Regions from separate parts of the Pseudomonas sp. ChxA genome, predicted to be linked through region 2. Evidence: riboswitches for the same ligand, from Rfam matches in the RefSeq annotation. Region 2 holds a riboswitch; each other region holds the start of a gene.
What was found. Region 2 has a riboswitch for cobalamin ahead of P5706_RS18960 (CbtB domain-containing protein). Riboswitches for the same ligand answer to the same signal wherever they lie in the genome.
Positions count from the first base shown of each region.

Region 1: linked by a shared signal. The riboswitch ahead of P5706_RS13565 (CbtB domain-containing protein) and the one ahead of P5706_RS18960 (CbtB domain-containing protein) in region 2 are both predicted to bind cobalamin.
Region 3: linked by a shared signal. The riboswitch ahead of cobO (cob(I)yrinic acid a,c-diamide adenosyltransferase) and the one ahead of P5706_RS18960 (CbtB domain-containing protein) in region 2 are both predicted to bind cobalamin.

Region 1 is NZ_JARPMK010000001.1:3,016,860-3,027,172, reverse strand. It holds gene P5706_RS13595 (autotransporter-associated beta strand repeat-containing protein) at 1-1,025, opposite strand, end outside; gene P5706_RS13590 (monovalent cation:proton antiporter-2 (CPA2) family protein) at 1,328-3,136, shown strand; gene P5706_RS13585 (DcrB/PsbP domain-containing protein) at 3,209-3,766, shown strand; gene P5706_RS13580 (alpha/beta hydrolase) at 3,901-4,620, opposite strand; gene cobF (precorrin-6A synthase (deacetylating)) at 4,632-5,387, opposite strand; gene P5706_RS13570 (histidine phosphatase family protein) at 5,433-5,987, opposite strand; cobalamin riboswitch at 6,023-6,152, shown strand; gene P5706_RS13565 (CbtB domain-containing protein) at 6,185-6,397, shown strand; gene P5706_RS13560 (CbtA family protein) at 6,417-7,145, shown strand; gene P5706_RS13555 (hypothetical protein) at 7,291-7,545, opposite strand; gene P5706_RS13550 (MFS transporter) at 7,611-8,936, opposite strand; gene P5706_RS13545 (class I adenylate-forming enzyme family protein) at 8,974-10,313, opposite strand, start outside.
Region 2 is NZ_JARPMK010000001.1:4,284,794-4,295,106, reverse strand. It holds gene metH (methionine synthase) at 1-1,712, opposite strand, end outside; gene P5706_RS18985 (fatty acid cis/trans isomerase) at 1,877-4,168, shown strand; gene nfuA (Fe-S biogenesis protein NfuA) at 4,689-5,273, shown strand; gene cobM (precorrin-4 C(11)-methyltransferase) at 5,482-6,228, opposite strand; gene P5706_RS18970 (cobalamin biosynthesis protein) at 6,298-6,690, opposite strand; gene P5706_RS18965 (CbtA family protein) at 6,687-7,388, opposite strand; gene P5706_RS18960 (CbtB domain-containing protein) at 7,400-7,588, opposite strand; cobalamin riboswitch at 7,686-7,906, opposite strand; cobalamin riboswitch at 7,949-8,148, shown strand; gene cobW (cobalamin biosynthesis protein CobW) at 8,241-9,302, shown strand; gene cobN (cobaltochelatase subunit CobN) at 9,306-10,313, shown strand, end outside.
Region 3 is NZ_JARPMK010000001.1:2,006,087-2,016,399, forward strand. It holds gene P5706_RS08935 (PQQ-dependent sugar dehydrogenase) at 1-1,263, opposite strand, end outside; cobalamin riboswitch at 1,363-1,613, shown strand; gene cobO (cob(I)yrinic acid a,c-diamide adenosyltransferase) at 1,693-2,304, shown strand; gene P5706_RS08945 (cobyrinic acid a,c-diamide synthase CobB) at 2,301-3,683, shown strand; gene bluB (5,6-dimethylbenzimidazole synthase) at 3,680-4,330, shown strand; gene cbiB (adenosylcobinamide-phosphate synthase CbiB) at 4,327-5,235, shown strand; gene cobD (threonine-phosphate decarboxylase CobD) at 5,228-6,217, shown strand; gene P5706_RS08965 (cobyric acid synthase) at 6,214-7,665, shown strand; gene cobU (bifunctional adenosylcobinamide kinase/adenosylcobinamide-phosphate guanylyltransferase) at 8,168-8,689, shown strand; gene cobT (nicotinate-nucleotide--dimethylbenzimidazole phosphoribosyltransferase) at 8,686-9,741, shown strand; gene cobC (alpha-ribazole phosphatase family protein) at 9,738-10,313, shown strand.

The sequences.
Region 1 (10,313 bases), 1.3 Mb from region 2:
ATGCCGCCATTGAGCGTTGTACTGCCGCTGACCAACGGCCCCTGGAGCGTCCAGGTGCCACCATTGATGGTCAGGTTGTTGAAGTTGACATAGGTGGCGCTGGACGCCGTGCCGGTGCCGCTGCTACCGGTGGCGCCGGGGTTTTGCAGGATCAAGGTGTTAGTGCCACCGAGCCCGCCATCAATTTGCCCGGTCGGCGCGAACCCCAAATTGACCCCAAGCAGGCCGCCCAAGGCAAGCCCAAGCCCCCCGCCAGTAGAAACACTGGAGCCGGTGACCGCCGTGAAGGTGTTAGTGCTGGCGGCGCCCATCGACAATCCGCCAATGATGCTGCCGCTGTTGAGGAAGGTGTTGCCGCCCGTCGAGGCCTCGAACGCCATACGCCCGGTGATTGTGCCGGTGTTGACCATGTTCACCTGAGAGCCGCCGTGCACGGCTACCACCGGCGCGTCAGACGATAACAGGCTCAGGCCCAGCAATGCAGAGGAACCGATGGCACCGTTGTTGGTGATGGTGGTGGTGCCCGTGGCGCCGTTATTGATATTCAGCGCCATGCCGTTAAGGGTGCTCAGGCCGACACCGAGAAGGCCCGAAGTGCCTTTCATGACCCCGGTAGCAAGGTTGGTGACACTTACCGTACCCGACGCGCCGGTGCCTATCACCGTACCGTTGCTCAGCAGCGTAACCAACCCCAGTATCGAAGGATCGATGGTGCCCGCGTTGTTCAACGTGATGTTGTTACCCGCAAGGTTCATCGCGGTGCCACCCAACAACGCATTGATGGTTGAGCCAACGGACACGCCAACCGTCAGGTTATCCACCGCGCTGGAAAAGAGATTGCTCTGCAGGATTGACGCCGTGCCCGTACAGGTCACGGAATCACCCGATACCGGGCTGGCGGGCGTACAAGCTGCCATCACCTGTTGGCTCGACAAGCCAATCAACATCCCCGCGACGCCGAGGCGGATAGCAAGTGACAGCGCAGAAATACGAGGTACAACGGCAGTAGCAAGTCTTCTATCCACGCTCAACTCCTTGTGGTCCAAGCCTGTCATCCATGAATGCGTAGAAGCTCAACCTGATTGACCCACACGCATCGAATTCGAGATACCTGACCGTGGTGACAACTGATCCAATTTGTCGAAACGGTAGTAGACCTACAGAAAAGTCATTGAATTAAATGGTATTAATACTTTCGTAAGCGCCGCGTAAGAAGGGGATTACAGCCAGCATCCATTGACTGTCGCGACATAAATACAAGTTTCCAAATGTAAAAAACGCTCTAATAGCGCCCTGTAGATTCGCTTTAAAGATCTGGGAGATCTCAATGCCCCATGAAGGCAACCTGTTACAAGCAGCCGTGGTGTTCCTGCTCGCCGCTGTGTTAACCGTGCCTTTGGCCAAGCGCCTGCAACTGGGCGCCGTGCTGGGCTATCTGTTTGCCGGTGTGATCATCGGCCCGTCGGTGCTGGGCCTGGTGGGCAACCCGCAGAGCGTCGCGCAGTTCTCTGAACTGGGTGTGGTGTTGCTGCTGTTTATCATCGGCCTGGAGCTGTCGCCCAAACGTTTATGGGTGATGCGCAAAGCGGTGTTCGGGGTTGGCCTGGCTCAGGTGGTGCTCACCGGCGTGGTGATGGGCGTGGTGGCGTTGTGGCTGTTTGACCAACCCTGGAACAGCGCGATCGTGCTGGGCCTGGGCCTGGCGCTGTCCTCCACGGCGTTTGGCCTGCAAAGCCTGGCCGAACGCAAGGAACTCAACCAGCCCCACGGGCGCCTGGCGTTTGCCATCCTGCTGTTCCAGGACATCGCGGCGATCCCGCTGATCGCCATGGTGCCGCTGCTGGCCGGCAGCGATCACCCGACCACCGAAGCCCAGGGCGTGCAACACGTGCTGCAGATTCTGGGCAGCATCGCCGTGGTGATCATCGGCGGGCGTTACCTGCTGCGCCCGGTGTTTCGCATCGTTGCCAAGACCGGCCTGCGCGAAGTGTCTACCGCCACCGCGCTGCTGGTGGTGATCGGCACCGCCTGGTTGATGGAACTGGTCGGTGTGTCCATGGCCCTCGGTGCGTTCCTCGCCGGGCTGCTGCTGGCCGACTCGGAGTACCGCCACGAACTGGAATCCCAGATCGAGCCGTTCAAGGGCCTGCTGCTGGGCCTGTTTTTTATCAGCGTGGGCATGGGCGCCAACCTCAGCCTGCTGCTCAGCACGCCGCTGATGGTGATCGGGCTGACCTTGCTGCTGATCGGCCTGAAACTGCCGCTGCTGTACGCCGTGGGCCGGCTGGTGGGTGACCTCAACCGCGAAAGCGCCTTGCGCCTCGGTATTGTGCTGGCCGCAGGCGGTGAGTTCGCTTTCGTGGTGTTCAAGATCGGCCGCGACCAGGGCCTGTTCGAGCCGCACCTTTACGACGTGCTGGTGCTGACCATCACCCTGTCCATGGCGGTGACGCCGCTGCTGTTGTTGGTGTGCCCCAAGCTGTTCAAACACAAGGCCAAGACCGTGGAGGTGCCGGAGGAATACCGCACCATCGAAAGCGATGCGCCGCGTGTGGTGATCGCCGGCATGGGCCGTATGGGCCAGATCGTCGCGCGGATCCTGCGCGCGCAAAACATCTCGTTCATTGCCCTCGACACCTCGGTGGAAACCATCGAGCTGACCCGCAGCTTCGGCGGCATGCCGGTGTTCTACGGCGACCCGCAGCGCCCGGAAATCCTGCATGCGGCCAAGGTCGACCAGGCCGAGTTTTTCGTGATCGCCATGGACGACCCGGAAATCAACATCAAGACCGCCGCCCTCGTGCGCAGCCTCTACCCGCACATGAAAATCATCGCCCGCGCACGTAACCGCCAGCACGTTCACCGCCTGGTCGACCTGGACGCCTCGCCGGTGCGCGAGACCTTCTACTCCAGCCTGGAAATGAGCCGTCGCACCCTCGTCGGCCTCGGCTTGAGCCAGGCCCAGGCCGATGCGCGCATTGATCGCTTCAAAAACCACGACCACCAGTTACTCGCCGCTCAACACGCGGTGTATGACGACGCGGCCAAAGTATTGCAATCGGCCCAGGAAGCCCGCACGGAACTGGCGCGGCTGTTTGAGATGGACCGAATCGAGGAGGAGTCAGACAAGGTGTGAGCTTACGGATGAACGATATTGCGAAATTTCTGACAGAATACGCCGCAATTTCGTTCATCCTTGGAGCGCTTCATGGCCACTTTCACCAAGACCGCCGTCCTGCTGGCCCTTGCGCTTACCGCCGGTAGCGTGTTCGCCGCCAGCAAGCCCCCAGCCACGCAGACCATCTCGACCTTGGGCGGCAAGTTCACCTTCAACCTGCCCAAGGCTTACGTCGCCGACACGCTGCCGACCGGTAAGGTCGAGGATGGCACCGCCGACACTCAAGGCACCCTGTACGCCAACTCGACCACGAAAAGTGTGGTGATCGTCGCCGAAACCGTGCGTAACGACGGGGCAAGCATCAAGGACAATGACCCGCAGTTCCTTGATGGCGCCGTGGCCGACTTCGTCAAGGACCAGAGCGCGGCCCTGCCCGACTTCAAGAAGCAAAACGAGAAGAAGCTGACCTTCAAAGGCCTCGGTCTGCGCCAGGTGGACAGCACGGCCACCCAAGGCGGTGGCAAGACCCTGAACTCCACGTTCCTCGGCGGTTCGGGCAACCATCTGCTGGTGATCCAGGCGATTTCGCGGGCGGATGATGTGAAGGGACATGCTGAGTTGGTGAAGCAGATTACCGGCGGCAAGTAACCTGGTTTAACAAACAACACACCTCAACTGTGGGAGCTGGCTTGCCTGCGATAGCCATTTACCAGTCGACCTATTGGGTGGCTGATAAACCGCTATCGCAGGCAAGCCAGCTCCCACATTGTTTAACCGCGCTTTTACTTCAGGCTGTTTTCCAACCAGGCTTTGAGGTCCTGTATTTCAGCCTCGCTCACGGTATGCGGCATGCCCATATACCCATGAAACTCGGGTTTCAAGCCCAGCCCCAGCAACACCTCATTGGCGCGGGTGGCCGACGCATACGGCAGCGCCTGGTCCAACGTGCCATGGCCGATAAAAATCGCCAGGCGATTCAATGGCTCATCAGGCTTGAGCTCAGCCTTGAGCACCGGCAACACGCTGCCACTCAACGCCGCAATCCCGCGCACCATGGCAGGCTTTCGCAAGCCCACTTCATACGCCATGATCGCGCCCTGGCTGAACCCCACCAAAAACACCCGATCACTGCGTGTGTGGTACTTGGCCGTGGCCTTGCTGACAAAGTCTTCAATCAGCTGGGCGCTACGCTGCAAATCCGCGGTCTCGCCGTCGTAATCACCCTCTCCGGGTTTGCGCGCAAACCAGCGATACCCACTGGGGTCCACCGGCATCGGCGCGCGGGCCGACAGATAGGTCCAGGTGGACGGCAACGCGTCCTTGATGCCAAACAAGTCTTCCTCGTTACTGCCAAACCCATGCAGAAAGATCACTAACGGCTGGTTGCGCGCATCACTTTGCGTCTGCTCCAGGTAGGCCAACGGCAAATCGGTGTGCAAGGCATTATCAGCGTGGGCGGCACCAGCGACTAACGCCAGCGCCAGGGCGAACAGTTTGAACATGGGCATCAACCTCAAGGTTTGCGCAACAAATACGTGTCCATGATCCAGCCATTTTCCAGGCGCGCCGCCTTGCGCACCCGTTGGATTTCGTCGGCCACTTCGCTGACTTTGCCGCTGATAAGAATTTCATCCGGCGTGCCCAGGTAGGCGCCCCAGTAAATATCCATATCCTGGTCGGCCACAGTGCGGTAGGAGTCCTCGGCATCCAGCATCACCACCAAGGTGTCGGCATCACTCGCCTGCCCCGCCGCCAACCGGCGCCCCGTGGTGATCTCGATGGAACGGCCGATGCGGTTGAGCGCCACCTTATGCTGGGCCGCCAAAGCCTGCACGCTGGTGATGCCAGGAATGACTTCGAACTCAAACGCACAACGGCCGCTGGCCAGAATCGCCTGCAAGATGCGGATGGTGCTGTCGTACAGCGCCGGGTCGCCCCACGCCAGGAAAGCGCCCACTTCACCGTCGGCCATTTGCTCGTTGATCATGCGCTCGAAGGTCAGTTGCTTGTCGCGGTTCAGGTCCTGCACGGCGGTGGTGTAGTCGATATCACCGCGCACGCGCTCGGGGCAATCGGCCTCGACGAAGCGGTAACCGGGCTCGGTGATGTAGGTTTCGCAGATCTCGCGGCGCAGGTCGATCAGCTTGTCTTTGCTCTGGCCCTTGTCCATCAGAAAAAACACGTCGGTGCGGTTCAGCGCCTTTACGGCCTGCATCGTGATGTAGTCAGGGTTGCCGGCGCCAATGCCGATGATCAGGATGCGTTTCATGGGGTGCTCTCATTGCGGGGCGTGGATTTTGCCATGTTCATGGCCCTAGGCGTGAGTTTCCAGGCGCAGGCGCCACACCGTGTTGAAACGCAGCTCGGTGGCGGACAGCGGCTCGACGTCGATCAAGTAGAACATCGAGATGGGAAACTGCAGGACGTACAGCATGGCGGCGCGGATCACGAACGGGTGGGTGACGGCCACGACATGGCCGGGGTGGCTTTCCAGGGATTTGAGCCAGTGCCCGACCCGCGTGCATAGCTGCTCTACCGATTCACCGCCATGGGGTGCGGCGGTGCTGTCGGTCATCCAGGCCGCCAAGGCGTCGGGGGCCAATTGATCGATAGCCTGGCCTTTCCAGGCGCCGAAATCAGCGTCACGCAAAGCACTTTCGATCTGCGCGTCGGCACCGAACAGGCCTGCGGTCTGACGGGTTCTGGCCTCGGGCGCGCTGACTAACCGCAGGGTTTTCTTGAAACGCCCCGCCAGGGATAACGCCGCACCTTGCCACTCCATCGCGACAGACTCGTCATCGGGAAAACGCCCGCGCTTTTGCAGCGGCGTGACAGCGTGGCAAATCAAGGTCAAGCGGGTGGCCTGCATCACAATTCACTCTGTTTCGTTGCGCAGTCAGCGTAGACTCGCGAAGTTGTTTCAATATGTTACAACAAACATGAAACAGGAAGCCGGTTCAATCCCGGCGCGGTCGCGCCACTGTATTCGGCCTTTTAGCCGTAAGCCAGACCCTGTTTCAGCCCTATCGCTATCCATTTCGGGACGCGTCATCCCTGGAGGTTTTCATGGCTACTACTGCTGCAACCCATCCTGATGTCTATGTGCCAACGATCCCACTGGGCGAGATTTTGCCCTGGGCGATCTTTGGCGGCCTGCTGCTGATGCTGGCGATCTACTTTGTCGGCGCCGAGCAAGGCGCCACCGCCGTGTTCAAAGGCATGTACGTGCACGAGTTTGTACACGACGGTCGTCACCTGCTGGGTTTTCCCTGCCATTAATTCATAAGAGAGCCACAACATGACAGGGCATTTACTCGTACGCGGGATGCTGGTGGGCTTGCTCGCCGGCGTGTTGGCGTTTGGCTTCGCCAAGACCTTTGGTGAGCCGCAGATCGACAAGGCCATCGCCTTCGAAGACCAGATGGCACAGATGCACGGCGATGCGCCGGAAGAAGAACTGGTGAGCCGTGAAGTGCAAAGCACCTTCGGCCTGTTCACTGGTGTGGTGGTGTACAGCGTGTCACTGGGCGGTATCTTCGCCCTGGTGTTCGCCTATTCCCTGGGCCGTATCGGCAAGGTCGGCCCGCGTGGCTTGGCGGCGCTGTTGGCGTTGGCGGCGTTTGTGACGCTGATTGTGGTGCCTGGGCTTAAATACCCGGCCAATCCGCCGTCGGTGGGCGATCCTGAGACGATAGCGCAGCGTACCAAGCTGTTTTTCCTGATGCTGCTGGTGTCGGTGGTGGCGGCGGTGATTGCCGTCAACGCGGCCCGCAAGCTGATTGCCAGCCGTGGTGTGTGGGCTGGGGCGATCCTCGGGGTGGCGCTGTATATCGTGATTGTGTCGGTGGCGGGTAGCCTGTTTCCGGTGATCAACGAAGTGCCGGAGCAGTTTTCGGCGGTGCTGCTGTGGAAGTTTCGCGTGGCGTCGTTGGGGATTCAGCTGGTGCTGTGGACGACCTTGGGGTTGGTGTTTGGTGCTGTGGCCGAGCGTAAGCTGAGTCAGCCTCGGGCGCGGTTTGGCTCTTGAGATTTTGAGCAAACCTGTGGGAGCTGGCTCGCAGCGGTGCGACGATTCGGCAAGCCAGGTCCCACAGAAAATCAGATCTTCAGTGTATCCAGATCCGCCTTTCGCGTTTGATCCAACCACTCAGGTCGGCTACTTGGCCGCCGGGCTACGGCTCCCCTTCCCCCGTCTCGAGCCACTCCTTGCTCAAACTCAACGCACGCGCCAGCCCCTCCAGATGTGCACCCGGCAAACCACGCAAAAACCAATTGTTCAAACGTTGCGGACTGATGCGCAACCACTCGGCAAAGGCCGTCGGAGGAATTTCGCACGCCTTGAGCGCCACCCGCAGGCGGTGCCCCGAATGTGAAAGACAGTTTGGCGGTGACGCCTGGCCCTGAAGATGCTTTTTGCGGATATTCATGAATGATCGGCTCCCTGCCGTATTTTTTCCCAGCAGTGACTATAAACCCCAACGTCCCTGAGCAATCAGGCCAGCGCTGCTGCCGCCGCAGGCGGCACAACCACCGGGCTAGCGCTGGCAACAAAATCTTCTTTGCGCAACACCACCAGGGCAATCAGCGATACCACACCGGTGGCCACGTAGAAGTACCACGGTGAAGTGATGTCGCCCGTCACTTTGATCAGCCAGGTGGAGATCAACGGCGCGCTGCCGCCAAACACCGCAACCGGCACGTTATAGGCCACGGCAATCCCGGTGGAGCGGATGCGCGTGGGCAGCAACTCACTCATCAGCGCGTAGGTGGATGAGGCGTACAGCCCGAACAGGATCGCCACCGTCATCAACGGCGCGAAGAACGACGCGGGCGTGGCGGTGGGTGCCGACTTGAACAGCCAGAACATCGCCAGCGTGGCCAGGGTGCCGATCACCATCAGAAACGGCTTGCGCCCGTATTTGTCGGTGAAGGCGCCACCAAACGGCATCACGAATGCCGCCGAGAAGCTGGCGACAAACACATAGAGCAAGGTGGTGCCGCTGTCGAACTTGAGGATCTTGGCCATGTAGGTCGAGGCGAAGGTCAGCACCAGATAGAAGATCGAACTGTGCAAGGTGATGATGAAGAACACCAAAGCGATCGCGCGCTTCCACTGCCAGACCTCACGCAACGGTGCGCGGGAAGTTTGCCCGGCGCGTTGCAGGGCCAGAAACTCCGGGCTGTCTTCCAGCTTGAGGCGGATGTACATGGAGATAAAGCCCAACGGCGCCGCGATCAGGAACGGCACGCGCCAGGCCCATTCCTGCATCATCTCGGCGCCGAGGATCCAGGTCATGCCGTTAGCCACGGCGCCACCCAGCAGCAGGCCGAGCACAGCGGTGACCATCAGCCAGCACGTGGCAAAACCACGGCGGCCAGGGCCGGCGTATTCGGAGATAAAGCTGGTGACGGTGCCGATTTCGCCGCCCGCCGAAAAGCCCTGCACGCAGCGCACCAGGATCAGCAGGATTGGCGCGGCTATGCCAAGGGTCGCGTAAGTGGGCAACAGGCCAAGCATTACGGTGGAACCGGTCATCATCACCAGCGCCATAATCAGGGTTTTGCGTCGGCCGATCTTGTCCGCCAACGGGCCGAAGAACAGCCCGCCCAAAGGCCGGATAAAGAAGCTCAGGGCGAACGCCGCGAAACTGGCGAGCAGGCTGGTGGTGGGATCATCGGAGACGAAAAACGCCTGGCCGATGTACACGGCGAGAAAGCCGTAGACGCCGTAGTCGTACCACTCGATCAAGTGGCCGGAGGTGGCACCGAGAAATGCACGGCGGCGCTTGCGCTGCGTATCTTGCGCTGTATTGCCCATCGAAGGGACTCCTTGTCGGTTGTTCTGTCCATGAAAACTAGGAAAGCGCGGCGATACTCGCTGCTTTCAACCACTGCCGCAAGTCGGTCTTGAGAGTTTTTCCGTAACTGTTCTTGGGCAAATCAGCTCTGAACACATACTTTTTGGGTTTCTTGAACGAGGCCATGCGCTGCAGAAACCACGCGGTGAGTTCGGCCTCGTCCAGCGCCTGCCCGCTGCGTGTGACCACAAAGGCCACCACTGACTCGCCCCATTGCGCGTCCGGCTCGCCCACCACACACACCTCGGACACCTCGGGATGCTGCACCAGCACTTCCTCGACTTCACGCGGGTACACATTGCTGCCGCCGCTGATGATCACGTCTTTGGAGCGGTCGGTGAGGGTCAGGTAGCCGGCCGGGTCGAGAAAGCCGATATCGCCAGTGAGCAACCAGCCATCAACCAGGGTTTGCGCGGTGGCCTCTGGGTTGCGCCAATAACCTTGCATCACCGTGGCGCCGCGCACGGCGATTTCACCGCGCTCGCCGGGCGCCAGCGGTTGGTGCCGGGCGTCGAGAATGCGGATTTCAACACAGGCTTGCGCGTGGCCGACGGAGGCCGCCAAGGTTGACCAGCCCGGACGCTGGCGGTCCGCGATCAGTGCCCGCGGCAATACGCTGATGGTCATCGGGCTTTCACCCTGGCCGTAGATCTGCACCAACCGTGCGCCGAAAGTGTCGAGCGCCTCGCACAGATCGGCCAGGTACATCGGGCCACCGCCGTAGACGATGGTCTTGATGCCGTCGCCACCATAACCCTGGCGCCGCGCTTGTTCGACCATGCGCTTGACCATGGTCGGCGCGGCGAACAGCGATACATTGCCCAGCTCCGTAGCCAAGCCAAACAGCTCGCCGGCATCAAAACCGCCGGAAGCCGGCACCACATGCCGGGCGCCGCAGCGCACATGGATGAAGTTGTACAGCCCCGCACCGTGGGACATCGGCGCGGCATACACGGCTGCGTCGTCGGCACTGACCGGGTCGACATCCGTGGGGTAACACAACGACATGGCGACCAGGTTGCCGTGGGACAACATCACGCCCTTGGAGCGCCCGGTGGTGCCGGAGGTGTAGAACAGCCAGGCCAGGTCCTGACTCTGGCGCGGCACCGGCTGCTCCAGGGTCGGCCAGCCACGTGTCGGCGGCAGCGTGTGAGCGTCCAGTTCCTTGCAGCGCGCAGGCAGATCCCGGGATGACGAAAATACCCGGCCGCCGTCGGTAAAGATCAGGCGGGCCTCGGCATTGGCGGCAATCCACGCGGCTTCTGTTGGGTGCAGTTTGGCGTTGATCGGCACCACCACGCCACCCAGCCACCAGATGGCGTAGAGCACTTCCAGGT
Region 2 (10,313 bases):
GAGAACGACACGTTGGACACGCCGCCGGAGGTCAGCGCATACGGCAGCTCGTCACGGATGTAGGCACAGGCGTTGATGAAATCGACGGCGTAGTTGTTGTGCTCCTCGATACCGGTGGCGACCGCGAAGATGTTCGGGTCGAAGATGATGTCTTCCGGCGGGAAGCCAACTTCATTCACCAGGATGTCGTAGGAGCGTTTGCAGATCTCTTTTTTACGCGCTTCGGTGTCGGCCTGGCCGGCTTCGTCAAAGGCCATCACCACCACCGCCGCGCCGTAGCGCTTGCACAGCTTGGCGTGGTGGATGAACTGCTCGACGCCTTCCTTCATGCTGATCGAGTTGACGATGCCCTTGCCCTGGATGCACTTGAGGCCGGCTTCGATCACGTCCCACTTGGAGGAGTCGATCATGATCGGCACACGGGAGATGTCCGGCTCGCCGGCAATCAGGTTGAGGAAGGTCACCATGGCCTTCTTCGAATCGAGCATGCCCTCGTCCATGTTGATGTCGATCACCTGCGCGCCGGCTTCCACCTGCTGCAGGGCGACTTCGAGGGCTTCGGTGTAGTTGTCTTCACGGATCAGCCGGGCGAATTTGGCGGAACCAGTGATGTTGGTACGCTCGCCGACGTTGACGAACAACGAGCTGCGATCGATGGTGAACGGCTCCAGGCCCGACAGGCGGCAGGCCTTGGGAATGTCCGGAATCTGGCGCGGCGCGTAACCGGCCACGGCCTTGGCGATGGCCTCAATGTGGCCTGGCGTGGTGCCGCAGCAACCGCCGACGATGTTGAGGAAACCGCTCTGGGCGAACTCTTCGATGACCTTGGCGGTTTCCGATGGCAGTTCGTCGTACTCGCCGAATTCGTTGGGCAGGCCGGCGTTCGGGTGGGCCGACACATGGGTGTTGGCCTTGTTCGACAGCTCTTCCAGGTACGGGCGCAGTTCGCTGGCGCCGAGGGCGCAGTTGAGGCCGACCGAAATCGGCTTGGCGTGCGCCACCGAGTTCCAGAACGCTTCAGTAGTCTGGCCCGACAGGGTACGGCCGGAGGCATCGGTGATGGTGCCGGAGATCATGATCGGCAGTTCGACGTTCAATGCTTCAAACACGCCTTGCACGGCGAATATCGCGGCCTTGGCGTTGAGCGTGTCGAAGATGGTCTCGATCAGGATCAGGTCGGCGCCGCCTTCGATCAGGCCTTTGGTGGCCTCGGTGTAGTTTTCCACCAGTTCATCGAAGGTCACATTGCGGTAGCCGGGGTTGTTCACATCCGGCGACAGCGAGCACGTGCGGCTGGTCGGGCCAAGCACGCCGGCAACAAAACGCGGCTTGGCCGGGTTCTCCAGGGTCTTGGCATCGGCGATCTTGCGCGCCAGGCGTGCGCCTTCTACGTTCAGTTCATAGGCCAGTTCCTCCATGCCGTAATCGGCCATGGAGATGCGCGTGGCGTTGAAGGTGTTGGTTTCCAGAATGTCGGCGCCGGCATCCAGGTAAGCCTTTTCGATACCGCCGATCACGTCCGGGCGGGTGAGTACCAGCAGGTCGTTGTTGCCCTTGACGTCACTCGGCCAGTCGGCGAAGCGTTTGCCGCGATAATCCTGCTCTTCGAGCTTGTAGCTCTGGATCATCGTGCCCATACCACCATCGAGGATCAGGATACGGTCCTTGAGGGCTTGATGAAGGGCTTGCAGACGAACGCTACGGTCGGACATGGGGCTACTCTGGTCAGGCATTTCGGAGGGCGTGAATCATAGCAAACCTGTGCCGATTTAGAGCATGTACTGGTTTTGCATGAATATCGTTCATGTTGGTGCAGGTCTTGGCCCGGTAGACTTGCCGGCACTTATAGCGCACGCATTGAATCGGGACCGGATACATGTCACTTCGTCTACTCACCAGCGCCGTCCTGGCACTGGTCGCCTGCGTTGCACAGGCCAACGGACCCGCCCCGGCGATTTCCTATACCCGCGACATTCAGCCGATCTTCACCGAAAAGTGCGTGGCCTGCCATGCCTGCTACGACTCCGCGTGCCAATTAAACCTGGGCAGCGCCGAGGGTGCGTCCCGTGGCGCGAGCAAAACCCCGGTGTATGACGGCGAGCGCAGCCAGGCCACGCCGACCACGCGTTTGTTCTACGACGCATTCGGCAAACAGGCCTGGCAACAAAAAGGCTTCTATTCGGTACTCGACGCCCAAGGCAGCCAGGCCGCATTGATGGCGCGCATGCTGGAGCTGGGGCATAACGCGCCGCTGCAACCGAATGCCAAGTTGCCCGATGAGATTGTGTTGGGCCTCAACCGCCAAAACATGTGCGCCATGCCCGGCGAGTTCAATGCTTACGCCGGCAGCCATCCCAAGGAAGGCATGCCGCTGGCGGTCACCGGTTTGACCGACCAGCAATACCAAACCTTGCAGCGCTGGCTCGCCTCCGGTGCGCCGATTGACGAGCAAGGCCTGGCGCCAAGTGCCAGGGAAGCCCTGCAAGTACAGCAGTGGGAAAACCTGTTCAACCAGCCTGGCGCCCGTGAAAGCCTGGTGGCGCGCTGGCTGTATGAGCATTTGTTCCTGGCGCATATCTATTTCGAGAACGGCGAGCCGGGGCATTTCTTCCAGTGGGTACGCTCGCGCACGCCGAGCGGGCAGCCTATCGACTTGATCGCCACTCGCCGGCCCAACGACGACCCAGGCACCCAGGTGTATTACCGCCTGTGGCCGGTGCAGGGGGTGATCGTGCATAAAACCCACATCACTTATCCGTTCAGCGCAGCGAAAATGGCGCGGATCAAAGCCCTGTTCTACTCCGGCGACTGGCAGGTGAGCGCCTTGCCGGGCTACGGGCCGGGCCGCCGTGCCAACCCGTTCGAGACCTTCGAAGCCATCCCAGTCAAGGCGCGCTACCAGTTCATGCTGGATAACGCCGAATACTTCGTGCGCACCTTTATTCGTGGGCCGGTGTGCCGTGGGCAGATTGCTACGGACGTGATCCGCGACAACTTCTGGACGTTGTTCCAGGACCCGGACCACGACCTGTACATCACCGATGCACGTTATCGCGGGCAGGCCACACCGTTGCTGGCGATGCCGGGGCAGAACGATGACGTGGGCAGCGTGCTGAGCCTGTGGCTGGCCTATCGCGACAAGCGCAACCAGTATGAAGCCTTGCGCCGAGACAGCTATGCGGACGTGCCGCCACCGAGCTGGTCGACGTTGTGGGCGGGTAATGACAATGCCTTGCTGACGATTTTCCGGCATTTCGACAGTGCTTCGGTGACCAAGGGCCTGATCGGCGAAGTGCCGCAGACGATGTGGCTGTTTGACTATCCACTGCTGGAGCGCACCTATTACCAGTTGGCGGTGAATTTTGATGTGTTCGGCAATGTGTCGCACCAGGCCCAGACGCGCTTGTATTTCGACTTGATTCGTAATGGTGCTGAGCAGAATTTCCTGCGCCTGATGCCGGCCGATACCCGCGATGATTTTATGGATGATTGGTACCAGAACAGCGGCAAGCTCAAGCTGTGGCTGGACTACGAGGCGATTGATGACGACAAGCCAAGCGGCTTGCATCTGGATGAAAAAGACCCGAAACGTGACTTTGCCAACCAATTATTGACGCGTTACGGCGATTTGAATGCCAGCCCGGATCCGATCAACCGTTGCACGGGTGCTTATTGCTCGCGCGATGGTCTCGACCCGGCGTTGCAGGACGCGGAGCAGGCATTGAGCCGGCTGACATCGCGCCCGGCGGCGGGGCTCAAGGTGATTGATCAGTTGCCTGAGGCAACCATGCTGCGTATCGAGACCGCCAGCGGCAAGCGCGTGGTCTACAGCCTGCTGCGTAACCGCGCGCACAGCAATGTGGCGTTTCTGCTGGGCGAGGCTTATCGCTATCAGCCGGGGCTGGATACGGTGACGATCTATCCGGGTGTGCTTAGCAGCTATCCGAACTTCATCTTCAATATTCCGGCCCAGGAAGTGCCCGAGTTTGTGGTGGCGATGGAGAATGCCAAGGATGCCAAGCGGTTCGAGAAAATTGTTGATCGGTGGGGTGTGCGGCGCAGTCATCCGCTGTTCTGGCAATACTTTCACGACCTGTCGCAGTACGTCCGTGAGACTACGCCGGTGGAAGAGGGTGTGCTGGATATGAATCGGTATGAGAATTTGTGAGTGGGGTGGTGGGGGGATGTATCCGTTGCTGCGGTAATGGTGGCTTAGGGTTCCACCCTGACGGCGGGCCACTTTTGGCAAACGCCCTGTACGGACCGGACACATGGTTAACGGGGCGTCTCAGATCAAAAGCGAAAAGCGGATTCGCAGACACCTGGGAGCGGCTTTTCTGTGGGAGCTGGCTTGCCTGCGATGGCATCAACTCTGTGTACCTGATACACCGAGGTGTCTGCATCGCAGGCAAGCCAGCTCCCACCTTTGACCGAGTATGGCTCTGCTGTTGCTCCGGCTCTTACATCCTTTTCGATGAAGACATGTTGGTTACTTTTGTCTGGGCCGGCATTCCGGTCTTTACAAAAGTGACCCGCTGTAAGAGCGGAACCCTACTCAGCCGTTATCCAAATAACGGATAAACACACCTCTCGCGCCCAAACAAAAAACTATCCCGACAAAAACACTAGGACTTTGTACCTGCGTAACAATTTGGCGTAAACTCCGAGCAAGCCTGTGAGGAGTTTCCATGACTGCCATAACCATTACCGACGCCGCCCACGATTACCTGGCTGACCTGCTGTCCAAGCAGAACACCCCAGGCATCGGCATCCGCGTCTTTATCACCCAGCCTGGCACCCAGTACGCCGAGACTTGCATCGCCTACTGCAAGCCTGGGGAAGAGAAACCTGAAGACACCGCCCTGGGGCTTAAAAGCTTCACTGCGTACATCGACAACTTCAGCGAAGCTTTCCTCGATGACGCCGTGGTCGACTACGCCACCGATCGCATGGGCGGCCAGTTGACCATCAAGGCGCCCAACGCCAAGGTGCCGAACGTCAACGCCGACAGCCCGGTCAACGAGCGCATCAACTATTACCTGCAAACCGAAATCAACCCGGGGCTGGCCAGCCACGGCGGTCAGGTCAGCTTGATCGATGTGGTCGAGGACGGGATTGCCGTGCTCAAGTTCGGCGGCGGCTGCCAAGGCTGCGGTCAGGCGGACGTGACCTTGCGTGAGGGTATCGAGCGCACCTTGCTCGAGCGTATCCCGGAGCTTAAGGGCGTGCGTGACGTGACCGACCACACGCAGAAAGAAAACGCCTACTATTGAGTAAGGTGTTCACTGCAAAGAAAAAAACGGCGCCCCGTGAGCGCCGTTTTTTTATGCTTTAAATTCTGTGTCTTAAACGGTCTACTTAACAAAGAAGATCAACTGTGGGAGCTGGCTTGCCTGCGATGACGGCCTATCAGCCAACAAATCCGGTACCTGACACACCGCTATCGCAGGCAAGCCAGCTCCCACATTTTGTTTCTGTGATTCAGGGCCGGTAAAGGTGCGCATGGCCTGCCCGATACAGCGACGACTCGCTGAAACCATCACTGGCCAGCACCCGGCCCACCACAATCAACGCCGTACGCCGAAACCCTTTGGCCGCCACCTTCGCGGCAATATCCACCAAAGTGCCCACCACCCAATCCTGATCCGGCCACGTCGCGCGGTGTACCACGGCAATCGGGCAGTCCGCGCCGTAGTGCGGCAGCAGTTCGGCGACGATCTTCTCCAGATGGTTGACCCCCAGGTGAATCGCCATCGTCGTGCCATGTTGCGCCAAACTGTCAAATGCCTCACCCACCGGCATGCTGGTTTTATCGGCATAACGGGTCAGGATCACACTTTGGGCGATGTCGGGCAGTGTCAGCTCCGTCTCCAGCAACGCTGCGCAAGCCGACACCGCCGTCACACCGGGGATGATCTGGAACGGTATGCCCAGCTCACGCAAATAACGGATTTGCTCGCCAATCGCGCCATACAGGCTCGGGTCGCCGGAGTGTACGCGGGCCACATCCTGGCCGTTGGCGTGGGCTGCCTTGATCAGCTCAATGATCTGTTCCAGGTGCAATTCGGCGCTGTTGACCACCTGTTCAGCCTGATGACCTTGCAATACCGCCGCCGGCACCAGGGAGCCGGCATAGATGATCACCGGGCAGCTGCGGATCAGCCGCTGGCCCTTGACGGTGATCAATTCCGGGTCGCCGGGGCCTGCGCCGATAAAGTAGACGGTCATGGGAGTTCCTGTTGAAAAACGGGCGAGCATGAAAGTTGCTCATGATCGAGGAGGGCAATTATCGGGATTTTAGTCGGCGCACGCCAATGCAAAGGTGGCCTGGGCGGTTTTTTTGCGCGTGATCAACAGGCGGGCAGGGCGCTGGGACAACTGTTCAGCCAGGGCCAGGGCGGCGCTTTCGGCGATGCCATAGCAACCGGTATGCGCAAAAGCGACGGCTGACTTGTGGCTCAAGCGCTGTGCAAAACCGGCCAATTGTTCTGCACTGAAACACTGCAAAGGCAGTTCCAGCAGTCGGGCCAGGGCCAGCAGGCCGGGTTCAGCCTGTTTGCGATCAATACTTGCCAGCGCCGTGATGCGTTGGCGTTCAATGCCGGCGTCGGCGAGGGCTGCGTCAAACAGGCCGAGCAGGGCGTGAACATCACAGCCCCGCTGGCAGCCCAGGCCGACCACCAGTGTCATGCCGAGTATTGACCGTCGCGGTTGCGGCGAAACAGCCACGCGCTGATCCAGCCCAAGGCCAGCCAGAAGGCGACGTTGGTCAGTTGCGAGGCGATCTTGAACTGCGCTTCCAGGGCTTCGGGTGCCAGCATCGAATGCACTTGCGGTTGCGGCGCGCCGATCACGTGGGGCACGGCCAGGATCGCCACGCCCAACACCTTGAGCAGCCAGCTACGACCAAACACCAGCAGCGCGATACCGGCGGCGGTGGAGGCCGCGGTACCGATCCACCAGATCTGCCGTTGCGCCAGGTCGGCGGCAGCCGTGCCCGGCAACTCCGGCGGCAGGCCCAGGGTGGGTGCCAGTACAAAGGTTGCGTAACCGGCCAAGCCCCACAACAACCCTTGAGCCGTGCGGGTCGGCGTGCGCAAGGTGTAGAGGCCGGCCAGCATCAGCGCGAAACCGACCGCTACCACCAGGTTGCCACCGGTGGTCGACAGCACACGCTGCCAGCCATTTTCCGGCTCCCAGGCTTCGGCATCGTGGGTGTGGGCTGCGGCGCCAGCGGCGTGTTCGTGCGCCACTTCGGCGACCGGGGCATTTTCAAAGGTTTCCGCCTGCAGAATCAGCGGAGCGACCCAGAAACTTTGCAGCAGGGTCAGCAACAGGGCAGCCAGCAGGCCAGTGAAACCTGCGGTTTGGGCAATACGCTTGATCATGTCGGCAGGCCTCAGTGGCACGGGAACGCAGCGCTGTGGCGGGTATCGTGGGCGGCGTTGTGCACCGCCTCGATATGCGAGAAGCCGGCGAAGTACACCAGGCACGCGCCAAGGATCGACGCGCCGATGGCGGCGCTCAGGCGTTGGCTCAAGGTGGCGGTGCTGCTGGCGGTGTGCGAGGTGCTGCTGATGATCGACATGGCGCGTCCCTTCAGGGTTTCAGGGTGACACGAGCGCATGAAAACCCCGCGAGCCAGGCACGCAGGGTTCCGAACAGCGCCCGCCCACCGCGGGTTTGTTATCTGATTTTTTCGGGCCGGTCTCCGGGCTTGCGAGGGGCGCTCTTGGGGAAAGAGGTGGGCCGTATCAAGCATCGCCTTCCCATGCCCTACAGGCACAGTGGTTGTGACGCTTCGCTCGCTTACCGTTGCGGGGGCAGCACCGGACTCGTCATTACGCGATGACTCACCGGTTTCCCGTTTCACCCTGTGAAGGGCACCCGAAACAAGATGTGTAGGAGAGCATGGGCGGGCGACGGTAGTCAAATGCCGCGAGCCCCTGTAGCCTTGCACCTTCGAGGTTCTTCGGCCCACGCCGAAGCTAAGAAGGGAACGCGGTACAAGCCGCGGCTGCCCCCGCAACTGTAAAGGGTTTATCTGCCTGCCACGCCACTGCCATAACGGCGGGAAGGCGCAGCCAGCGCGGGTCGCAAGACCTGCAAACCCCAAGCCAGGAGACCTGCCTCGTAACCGATTTTCTACTTAACCGGGCGGGGTGATCCGGTGACGAAATCCGCTGCTGCGCGCCGTCGCAGGGTCTATCGTCCCGTCTGCCCGCCCCCAAGGGCATCCGATGAAAACACTGGCCAAACTCCCCGTCACCATCGTTACCGGCTTCCTCGGTTCGGGTAAAACCACCTTGCTGCGCCATATGCTCGACAACGCCCGAGGCCGTCGCATCGCCGTGATCGTCAACGAGTTCGGCGAACTGGGCATTGACGGTGAGATCCTCAAGCAGTGCTCCATCGGTTGCACCGAAGAAGAAGCCAACGGCCGCGTTTACGAATTGGCCAACGGCTGCCTGTGCTGCACCGTGCAGGAAGAATTCTTCCCGGTCATGCGTGAACTCGTGGCACGTCGCGGCGACCTTGACCATATCCTTATCGAAACCTCGGGCCTGGCCCTGCCAAAACCCTTGGTGCAAGCCTTCCAGTGGCCGGAAATCCGCAGCGCCTGCACGGTTGACGCGGTAATCACCGTGGTCGACAGCCCGGCCGTGGCCGCCGGCACCTTCGCCGCCTTCCCGGACCAGGTTGATGCCCAGCGCAAACTCGACCCGAACCTGGACCACGAATCGCCGCTGCACGAGCTGTTTGCCGACCAACTGGCCAGCGCCGACCTGGTGATCCTCAACAAATCCGACCTGATCAGCCCCGAAGACCTGGCCCGCGTGCGCCTGGAAGTCGCCGAGGAGCTGCCGCCGGCGGTGAAGATCATCGAAGCAAGCAGCGGTCGTTTGCCGTTGGACGTGCTGATCGGCCTGGGCGCCGGTTCCGAAGAACACATCGACGGCCGCCACAGCCATCACGATCATCACCACGACGGTGAAGACGATCACGACCACGATGCGTTCGACTCCATCTCCATCGACTTGCCGCAGGCCGACGAAGCACTGCTGCTCGACGCCCTGACCCAGTTGGTGGTGCAGCACGGCATCCTGCGCGTCAAAGGATTCGCGGCGATCCCGAACAAGCCGATGCGTCTGCTGATCCAGGGTGTGGGCACGCGCTTCGACAAGCATTTTGACCGCGCCTGGGGCGCCGACGAAGCGCGCATCACACGCCTGGTGCTGATCGGCCAGGAACTGGACGCGGCGGGCCTCGAAGCGCAATTGCGCGCAGCACTCAGCGTTTAGCCCATGCACCTGCTCAGGACTCAGCCGGGCGGTTTCGTTTCGGACGACAATATTGCCGACCTTGGCCAAACTCCTGCCGAGCTGGTGATCCTGTGCAGCGGTGATTCCAGCCTTGCACTGTTGGCCGAGGCTGGCCAGCAGTTGCCCGACGACTACCCCAGCTTTCGCCTGGCCAACCCCATGCAGGTGCAGAACCATGCCTCGGTCGACCTTTACGTCGACGAGGTGCTGCGCCACGCCAAGGTCATCCTGATTTCGCTGCACGGCGGCATCGGCTACTGGCGCTACGGCATTGAGCGCCTGGTGGAGTTGGCCGAGCGCGGCGTGCAGTTGATTCTGGTGCCGGGCGATGATCGCCCCGACCCGGAACTCAGCGGCTTAAGCACCGTTGGCATGGCTGAGCGCGACCGCCTCTGGCACTTCCTGCGCCAGGGCGGTTTGGGCAATGCGCTGGATTTCTACCGTTGCCTGGCCAGCAGCCACCTGGGCCGCGACTACGCCTGGGACGAGCCGCAAACCCTGGCGCGCACGGCCATTTATCACCCACATAAACCCCACCCACGGCTGAACGACTGGCAGGCCGATTGGCACGCCGACTGGCCGGTGGCGGCGGTGTTGTTCTACCGCTCGCACCTGCAGGCGGCCAATACCGGTTTTATCGACGTGTTCTGCCAACGCTTGCAGGCGGCGGGTCTTAACCCGCTGCCGATGGCGGTGGCCAGTTTGAAAGAGCCCGGCTGCCTGACGGTGGTCGAGGACTTGCTCGATGAAGTGCAGGCGGCGGTGATTTTGAACACCACCGGCTTTGCCCAGTCCAGCCCGGAAGCCCCGCACCTGCGGCCGTTTCGCCGCAATATCGCGGTGATCCAGGCGATCTGCGCGCAAGACAACCAGCCCGGCTGGGAGGCCAGCGAACAAGGCCTTGGCCCGCGTGACCTGGCCATGCACATCGCCCTGCCGGAGCTGGACGGGCGCATTATCAGCCGGCCCATCAGCTTTAAAGATTTAGCC
Region 3 (10,313 bases), 2.3 Mb from region 2:
CAGCAAATCCCCTTGCTGATCAATCACCACGCCCACCGGCCGGCCCATGGCTTTCTCGTCTTTATTGAGGAACCCGGTCAGCACGTCCACCGGCTGCCCCTTGGGTTGCCCACCCTCGAACGGCACGAAGATCACCTTGTAGCCACTGTGCGGTTTGCGGTTCCACGAACCATGCTGGCCAATAAATGCGCCGTTGCTGAACTGCGCCGGGAGTTTGCTGCCCTCGGCAAACGTCAGCCCCAGGGAAGCGGTATGCGGCCCAACGGCATAGTCCGGGGCGATGGCCTTGGCGACCAGGTCGAGGTTTTGCGGTGAGACCCGCACGTCCACATGCTGGCCGTAATAACTGAAAGGCCAGCCGTAGAACGCGCCATCCTTGACCGAGGTGATGTAGTCCGGCACCAGGTCGCTGCCGATCTCATCGCGCTCGTTGACCGCCGTCCACAGCTTGCCGCTCTGCGGTTCCCAGGCCATGCCATTGGGGTTGCGCAGGCCGGAAGCGAAAATCCGGTGCTGGCCCGTGGCGCGGTCGACCTCCCAGATCGCCGCGCGGCCTTCCTCCGCCGCCAGGCCGTTCTCACCGACGTTGCTGTTGGAGCCGACACTCACATACAGCTTGCTGCCGTCCTTGCTGGCCACCACGTTTTTGGTCCAGTGGTGGTTGATGCTGCCGCCCGGCAGGTCGACCACCTTGGTGCCGACCTCCTTGATCGCGGTTTCACCCGGTTGATAAGGGAAGCGCAGCAGCTTGTCCGAGTCGGCGACGTACAGGTCGTTACCCACCAGCGTCATGCCAAACGGCGAATTGAGGTTCTCTAGAAACACCGTGCGCGTCTCGGCCACACCATCATGGTCGGCATCGCGCAGCAGTGTGATGCGGTTCGGGCTTGGCACGCCCGCGCCGGCGCGGCCCATGACTTTCTCCATCACCCAGCCACGAATGCCGGTGGCGTCATCCGGCTTGGGTGGCGAATTGGTTTCGGCGACCAGCACATCACCATTGGGCAACACGTAGAGCCAGCGCGGGTGATCCAGGCCTTCGGCAAACGCCGCCACTTGAGTGCCGGCGGCGGCTGTCGGCTTGGCGCCTTCCGGCCAGCCGATCGCCGGGGCGATGTTGACGGTGGGGATCAGGGTTTTGTTCGGCTCCGGCAGTTTGGGCGATGGCCCGGTGCCGTCCGAGACCTGCAAGGTAGAGCTTTCACCGCAGGCGGCGAGGGTGCCAGCGAGCATGATCAGTAAGGCGAGTCTGGTTTTGTGCATGGTTTTCTCCTTGATACCTGTAAAGGTAGAGAAGCACGGCAGTCGGATGGTTCAAGTGCAAGGCCAGCTTTAATTGACGCTCCACCCCCAACCCACTAACCTTCGCCGCTTGTTCCAGGTGCTCTGTGGCCCATGTGCCGACAGAGTGAAACAGGGAAGCCGGTGAGTGAGCGCGCTTGTACACAGCGCAGCCGCAATTCCGGCGCTGCCCCCGCAACGGTAAATGAGTGAAAACGGTGCATTTTGCCACTGTATCCGCGTGATATGGGAAGGCGCACCGTTGGCCTGCTCGCGCTATAAGCCGAGCGCCACTTATGAGCCCGGAGACCGGCCTGGATCATCCAACAGCATCACGGTGGGCGATGCTTGGCTGTCTGTTTGTGTTTTTCCTGCCCGCCGTTTTTTGTCCAGCCCCAACGGAGAGCTGCCATGACTGATTCCCCCGACCGCGACGAACGCCACCTGGCGCGCATGCTGCGCAAAAAAGCCGTGATCGACGAGCGTATCGCCAATTCCCCCAACGAATGCGGTTTGCTGCTGGTGCTGACCGGTAACGGCAAAGGCAAAAGCAGCTCGGCGTTCGGCATGCTTGCCCGCGCCATGGGCCACGGCATGCAGTGCGGCGTGGTGCAGTTCATCAAGGGGCGCAACAGCACCGGCGAGGAACTGTTCTTCCGGCGCTTCCCCGAGCAGGTGCGCTTCCATGTGATGGGCGAAGGCTTCACCTGGGAAACCCAGGACCGTCAGCGCGATATCGCTGCCGCCGAAGCCGCCTGGGCGGTTTCCCGCGAATTGCTGCAAGACCCGTCAATCGGCCTGGTGGTGCTGGACGAATTGAACATCGCCCTCAAGCACGGCTACCTCGATCTGGACCAAGTACTCAGCGACCTGCAAGCCCGCCCGCCGATGCAGCACGTGGTGGTCACCGGCCGTGGCGCCAAGCCTGAACTGATCGAAATGGGCGACACCGTCACCGAAATGGGCATGCTCAAACACGCGTTCCAGGCCGGTATCAAGGCACAGAAGGGCGTCGAACTTTGAATCAGCCCCGTCATTGCCCAGCCGTATTGATCGCCGCTCCGGCGTCCGGCCAGGGCAAAACCACCGTTACCGCCGCGCTCGCTCGCTTGCACCGCAACCTGGGGCGCAAGGTGCGCGTGTTCAAATGCGGGCCGGACTTTCTCGACCCGATGATCCACGAGCGTGCCAGCGGTGCGCCGGTGTATCAGTTGGACATGTGGATGGTCGGCGAGCAGGAAAGTCGCCGCTTGCTGTGGGAAGCAGCCGGCGAGGCTGACCTTATTCTCATCGAAGGCGTAATGGGGCTGTTTGACGGCACACCGTCAAGCGCCGACCTGGCGCGGCACTTTGGTGTGCCGGTGCTCGGGGTGATTGACGGCACCGCGATGGCTCAGACCTTCGGTGCCTTGGCATTGGGCCTGGCGCGTTATCAGCCGGACTTGCCGTTCGCCGGCGTGCTGGCTAATCGCGTCGGCACCTTGCGTCACGCGCAACTGCTCGAAGGCAGCCTCACTGAAGGCCTGCGCTGGTATGGCGCATTGTCCCGCGAAACCGGGATTGAATTACCGAGTCGTCACCTGGGCCTGGTGCAAGCCAGTGAACTCAATGACCTCGATGCCCGCCTGGATGCCGCAGCCCAGGCGCTGGGCAGCAGCTGCGAAGTGGCGTTGCCGCCACCGGTGACGTTCGCCGCGCCGCAGCTGATTGAAGCTGAGCCGCTGTTGGCTGGTGTACGGATTGCCGTGGCCCGTGATGAAGCCTTCGCGTTCACCTACGGTGCCAGCCTGGACCTGCTGCGGGCAATGGGCGCTGAGTTGGAGTTTTTTTCGCCGATCCACGATCACCAATTGCCCGACGCCGACAGCCTGTACCTGCCCGGCGGCTATCCCGAATTGCATCACCGGGCGCTGTCCGAAAACACCTCGATGCTTGCGGCTATCCGCGCCCATCATGCGGCCGGCAAACCGCTGCTGGCGGAATGTGGCGGCATGCTCTACCTGCTGGATTCGCTCACCGATGTGGAGGGCACCCGTGCCGAACTGGTCGGCCTGCTGCAAGGCGATGCGGTGATGCAAAAGAAACTCGCGGCCCTTGCCCTGCAAAGTGTCGAGTTGCCGGAAGGCGTGCTGCGTGGCCATACCTATCATCACTCCTTGACCAGCACCGAATGGCAGCCGATTGCCCGTGGCCTGAGCCCCAATGGCGGACGCGGGGCGGAGGCGGTGTATCGGCAGGGGCGGATGACGGCTTCTTATGTGCACTTTTATTTTCCGTCGAATCCAACGGCGGTGGCCGCACTCTTTGCGCCTGTCATGAGCAACGCCTTCGCGAGCAAGCCCGCTCCCACAGGAGAATGCATTCCAGATGTGGGAGCGGGCTTGCCCGCGATAGGGCCATGACCAACAACGCCTATCCCCAAGCCGACCGCCAAGCCGTCTACCGCGCCATCGCCGAACGCCGCGACATGCGCCACTTCACCGGCGGCACAGTCGCGCCCCAATTGCTGCACCGCTTGCTCCAGGCCGCTCACCAGGCGCCCAGCGTGGGCCTGATGCAGCCCTGGCGGTTTATCCGCATCAGTGACCGACAACTGCGTGGGAACATCCAGCAGTTGGTGGAGGAAGAACGCGTGCGCACCGCCGAAGCCTTGGGCGAGCGCTCCGATGAGTTCATGAAGCTTAAGGTCGAAGGTATCCACGACTGCGCCGAAGTCTTGGTGGCTGCATTGATGGACGACCGCGAGCGCCACATCTTTGGCCGGCGCACCTTGCCGGAGATGGACATGGCGTCGTTGTCTTGCGCGATCCAGAATCTCTGGTTGGCCGCCCGTGTCGAGGGCCTTGGCATGGGCTGGGTCTCGCTGTTCGAGCCACAAGCGCTGGCCGACCTGCTGGGCCTGCCGCCCGGCGCCAAACCCCTGGCCGTGCTGTGCCTGGGCCCGGTCGCCGAGTTCTACCCGGCACCGATGTTGCAACTCGAAGGCTGGGCCGAACCACGGCCGCTGAGTGACATGTTGTATGAGAATGTGTGGGGAGTGAGTCAATGAGTGTGGCCTTGCTGTGTGTCGCTGCGGTGGCGCTGGATGCGCTGCTGGGCGAACCCAGGCGCTGGCATCCGCTGGTGGCGTTCGGCAATTTCGCCGGGCGTATCGAGCAACGTTTCAACACCGGTGGCCGTGGCTGGCGCAGCCACGGCGTGACCGCATGGTTTATCGCCGTGGTGCCGCTGACGCTGCTGGCCAGTGCGTTGTCATGGGCGCCCTATATCGGCTGGGTCCTGGAAATCCTGGCGCTGTACCTGGCGCTGGGCATGCGCAGCCTGGGTGAACATGTGATCCCGGTTGCGCAGGCGTTGCGCAGCGGTGACCTGGATGAAGCGCGCAAACGTGTGAGTTATCTGGTCAGTCGCCAGACCAGCGAGCTGGACAGCACCGAAGTCGCCCGCGCCGCCACCGAGTCAGTGCTGGAGAACGGCAGCGACGCAGTATTTGCCGCGTTGTTCTGGTTTGTGGTCGCCGGTGTGCCGGGCGTGGTGCTGTACCGGCTGAGCAACACCCTCGACGCCATGTGGGGCTATCGCAACGAACGCTTCGAGCGCTTCGGCTGGGCAGCCGCCAAGATCGACGATGTACTCAACTATATTCCTGCACGGCTGGTGGCGCTGACCTACGCCGTGTTGGGCAAAACTCGCTTGGCGCTCAGATGCTGGCGCACCCAAGGCCCGACCTGGGACAGTCCCAACGCGGGTCCGGTGATGGCGGCCGGGGCGGGCGCTTTGGGCGTCGAACTGGGCGGCGCGGCGATCTATCACGGCGAGCTGCATCAGCGTCCGCAGTTGGGCGAAGGCCCGGCCGCCGATGCCGACGCCATCGACCGTGGCTGGCAACTGGTGCAACGCGGCGTATGGTTATGGCTATTGATCCTCTGCGCGGGGGCGCAATTGTATGCTTGAGCACGGTGGGCGCCTGCGTAAGGCGGTGATTGAGTACGGGATTGCCGAGGCCGATTGGCTCGACCTGTCCAGCGGTCTCGCGCCCTGGCCCTGGCCGATCCCCGAGATCCCGCTGCGGGCCTGGGCGCGTTTGCCGGAAACCGACGACGGCCTGGAAAAGGCCGCCTGCGACTATTACGGCGCCGCCCACCTGCTGCCGGTACCGGGCTCCCAGGCGGCGATTCAACTGCTGCCGCGTCTGCGTCGTTCGGGCAAGGTTGGCGTGTTGTCGCCCTGTTACGCCGAGCACGCCGAAGCCTGGCGCCGCGCCGGCTATGTGGTGCGCGAAGTGCAGGAGCAGGAAGTCGACTTCTTTCTCGACAGCCTCGACGTGCTGGTGGTGGTCAACCCCAACAACCCCACCGGCCTGAGCCTGAGCCCACAACGCCTGCTGGACTGGCACGCGCGGCTGGCCCAGCGCGGCGGCTGGCTGGTGGTGGACGAGGCGTTTATGGACGTTACTCCGCAACTGAGCCTGGCTAGCCACACCCACCACGTCGGCCTGATTGTATTGCGCTCGTTCGGCAAGTTCTTCGGCCTGGCCGGTGTGCGCCTGGGCTTCGTGCTGGCCGAGCGCAGGTTGCTGCGGTTGTTGGCCGAACAGGTTGGCCCGTGGGCCGTCAGTGGGCCAACGCGCGTGCTCGGCCAAGTGTGCCTGCGTGATAGCGCCGGGCAGGTTCGTCAGCGTGAGCGTTGTATCGAAGCGGGTCGGCGCTTGTTTGACCTGCTCGAACGCCACGGCTTTCAACCCCACGGTGGCTGCGCGTTGTTCCAGTGGTTGATCACCCCGCACGCCGAACGCATGCATGAATTCATGGCCCAGCGTGGCATTCTGCTGCGCCTGTTCGTCCACGACAGCAGCCTGCGCTTTGGCCTGCCCGACACCGAGGCAGATTGGCTACGGCTCGACGAAGCCCTGGCTGCCTACAAGGAAGCACCATGAGTACGCTGATGGTGCAAGGCACCACCTCCGACGCGGGCAAAAGTACCCTGGTGACCGCGCTGTGCCGCTGGCTGGTGCGCCAAGGCATCGCAGTGGCGCCGTTCAAACCGCAGAACATGGCGCTCAACAGTGCCGTGACGGCCGAAGGCGGCGAGATCGGCCGCGCCCAGGCGGTGCAGGCCCAGGCCGCCAACCTCGCGCCGCACACCGACATGAACCCGGTGCTGCTCAAACCCAACAGTGACACCGGCTCCCAAGTCATCATTCACGGCCGCGCCGTGACCAGCATGAACGCCGTGGCCTATCACGACTATAAAGCCATCGCGATGCAGGCGGTGCTGGCCTCTCACACACGCCTGAGCGCGGCTTACCCGGTGGTGATGGTGGAAGGCGCGGGGTCGCCCGCCGAGATCAATCTGCGCGCCAATGACATTGCCAATATGGGTTTTGCCGAGGCTGTGGATTGCCCGGTGCTACTGATTGCCGACATCAATCGCGGCGGCGTGTTCGCCCATCTGGTCGGCACTCTGGAATTGCTTTCGCCAACCGAACAGGCGCGGGTCAAGGGCTTCATTATCAACCGTTTTCGCGGCGATATCGCCTTGCTGCAGCCTGGCCTCGACTGGTTGGAAGCGCGCACCGGCAAGCCCGTGGTGGGCGTACTGCCCTACGTGATGGACCTGCACCTGGAAGCCGAAGACGGCATCGACCAGCGCCAGATCGACAAGGCCGCCCAAGTGCTCAAGGTGGTGGTGCCGGTATTGCCGCGCATCAGCAACCACACCGACTTTGACCCGCTGCGCCTGCATCCCCAGGTGGATTTGCAGTTTGTCGGGCCGGGCCAGCCGATTCCGCCTGCCGACCTGATTATCCTGCCGGGCTCCAAAAGCGTGCGCAGTGACTTGGCCTATTTGCGCGCCAACGGCTGGGACACTGCCGTGGCGCGGCACTTGCGTTATGGCGGCAAGGTGCTGGGGATTTGCGGCGGCTTGCAGATGCTCGGCGAGCAGCTGCATGACCCGCTCGGGCTGGAAGGGCCGGCTGGCTCCAGTGAAGGCTTGGGGCTGTTGGCGTTCAGTACGACGCTGGAGGAAGAGAAGCAGCTGCGCAATGTGCGTGGGCGCTTGTTGCTGGAAGATGCCGAGGTCAGTGGCTATGAGATTCACGCCGGGGTGACTTGCGGTGAAGCGCTGGCGAACGCCGCCGTGCGGCTGGATGACGGCCGCAGTGACGGCGCCCAGAGTGCCGACGGGCAGATTCTCGGCACCTACCTGCATGGCCTGTTCGAAAGCCCCGCGGCGTGCAGCGCCTTGTTGCGCTGGGCTGGGTTGCAGGATGTGCAGGAGGTGGATTACCACGCCTTGCGCGAGCGCGATATCGAGCGTTTGGCGGACCTGGTGGAGAACCACCTGGACACCGCGTTGTTGCGCAAGCTATGCGGGCTTTAACAGTGTCCTGCGATCGCGGCCTGACTGACACAACCCGGTCAAAATGTGGGAGCTGGCTTGCCTGCGATGGCGGTTTGTCGGTGTACATATCCGTTAGCTGGGTAACGGCCACTTATGGTTCCGCTCTTACAGCGGGTCACTTTTGTAAAGACACAAAAGTAACCAAAAAGTCTTCGCCCCACCACTCGGCACCTCGCCTAGGCTCGGTGTGCCCGAACGCAGGCTTGAATCCGTGGGCCGCCGCGATGGGCCATCCTTGGCCCAGCGCGGCTAACCCGGCGTCCTGCCGGGTTACCCACGGATTCAAACCTATGTTCGGCCAGCGTGGTTTAACGGGGCGACTGAGATCAAAATCAAAAGCCAGATCAAAAGCAGATCTACCTTTCTGTGGGAGCTGGCTTGCCTGCGATGGCCATGGCTCAGCCACTGCATACCTATCTGACTCACCCCACTCGCCGCTGCACACCCCTACCTCTCCACCCGCCGAACAAGGTGCCACCGCATGCATCAACTAATCCTCGGCGGCGCTCGCTCCGGCAAAAGCCGCCTGGCCGAAAAACTCGCCAGCGACAGCACCTTGCCCGTCATCTATATCGCCACCAGCCAGCCGCTGGATGGCGAGATGAGCGCACGCGTGGCGCATCACCGTGAGCGGCGTCCCGACCACTGGGGCCTGATTGAAGAACCCGTCGAATTGGCCCGCGTACTGCGCGAAAACGCCGCTGCCGGGCGTTGCCTGCTGGTGGACTGCCTGACCCTGTGGCTCACCAATCTGCTGATGCTCGATGACCCTGCGCGCCTGGCGCTGGAGCGTGATCAATTGCTGCAAACCCTGGCAGCACTGCCGGGAGAAATCATTTTTGTCAGCAACGAGACCGGAATGGGTGTCGTGCCGCTGGGCGAATTGACTCGCCGCTATGTGGATGAAGCCGGTTGGCTGCATCAAGCCTTGGCCGAGCGGTGTCAGCGTGTTGTCCTGACGGTTGCCGGCCTGCCCCTGACTTTGAAAGGTACTGCGTTATGACTGACACCTGGTGGCTCAACCCCTGCAAAGCCGTCGACACGGCGGCGCACGAACAAGCGCTGGCGCGCCAGCAACAGCTGACTAAACCGGCCGGTTCGCTCGGCCAATTGGAAGCGGTGGCAGTGCAACTGGCCGGTCTGCAAGGCCAGGTCAAACCATTGGTAGACCAAGTGTGGATCGCCATTTTTGCCGGTGACCATGGCGTCGTCGCAGAAGGCGTGTCGGCGTTTCCCCAGGAAGTGACCGGGCAGATGCTGCACAACTTCGTCACTGGCGGCGCAGCCATCAGTGTGTTGGCGCGCCAGTTGGATGCGCAGCTGGAAGTGGTCGACCTCGGCACGGTGACGCCCTCGCTGAACCTGCCCGGTGTGCGTCACCTGAACATCGGCGCGGGCACGGCGAATTTCGTCAACGGCCCGGCCATGACTGAAGCTCAGGGCCGGCTGGCGCTGCAAGCCGGTCGCGATAGCGCACGCCGTGCATTGGAACGCGGCGCCCAGCTGTTTATCGGTGGTGAAATGGGCATCGGCAATACCACCGCCGCCAGTGCCTTGGCGTGCGCGCTGCTCGACTGCAAGGTCAGCGACCTCACAGGCCCGGGCACCGGTTTGAACGCCCAAGGTGTCAGCCACAAAGTGGCAGTTATCGAGCGCGCACTGGCGCTGCATGCCGGGCAGCGCAATGACGCATTGCACACCCTGTTCAACCTCGGCGGGTTTGAAATCGCCGCGCTGGTCGGCGCCTATCTGGCCTGCGCGCAAGCAGGCATCGTCGTGCTGGTGGACGGGTTTATCTGCACCGTCGCCGCACTGGTCGCCACGCGCCTGAACCCGGCCTGCCGCGAATGGCTGGTGTTCGGCCACGGTGGCGCCGAGCCGGGCCATCGTCACGTACTGCAACACCTTAACGCCGAACCCTTGTTGCAACTCGGCCTGCGTCTGGGCGAGGGCAGTGGTGCGGCGCTGGCGGTGCCGTTGCTGCGCCTGGCGTGTGCGCTGCACGGGCAGATGGCGACATTCGCCGAAGCGGCCGTGGCAGACCGCCCGGCATGACCTTGCACCTGGACCTGTTGCGCCACGGCGAAACCGAGCTGGGTGGCGGTCTGCGCGGCAGCCTCGACGACGCCTTGACCGACAAGGGTTGGGCACAGATGCGCGCCGCCGTCGCAGAGCAGGGGCCCTGGGACCGGCTGATCAGTTCGCCGTTGCAACGTTGCGCGCTATTCGCCCAAGAGTTGGGCGCACGCCTCGATGTGCCGGTGAGCCTGGAAAAAGACCTACAGGAATTGCACTTCGGCGCCTGGGAAGGGCATAGCGCAGCGGCGCTGATGGAAACCGACGCTGAAGGGCTCGGCCTGTTCTGGGCCGACCCCTACAGCTTCACGCCGCCTGAGGGTGAGCCGGTCAGCGACTTTTCCCGCCGTGTCCTCGGCGCCGTCTCACGCTTGCATCAGGCCTACGCCGGTGAGCGCGTGTTGCTGATCAGCCACGGTGGCGTGATGCGTCTGCTCTTGGCGCAGGCGCGAGGTTTGCCGCGCGAGCAGCTATTGAATGTCGAGGTCGGCCATGGCGGGCTGTTCAGCCTGCACGTGGCTGCCGATGGCGTATTGAAGGAAGGAACCTGA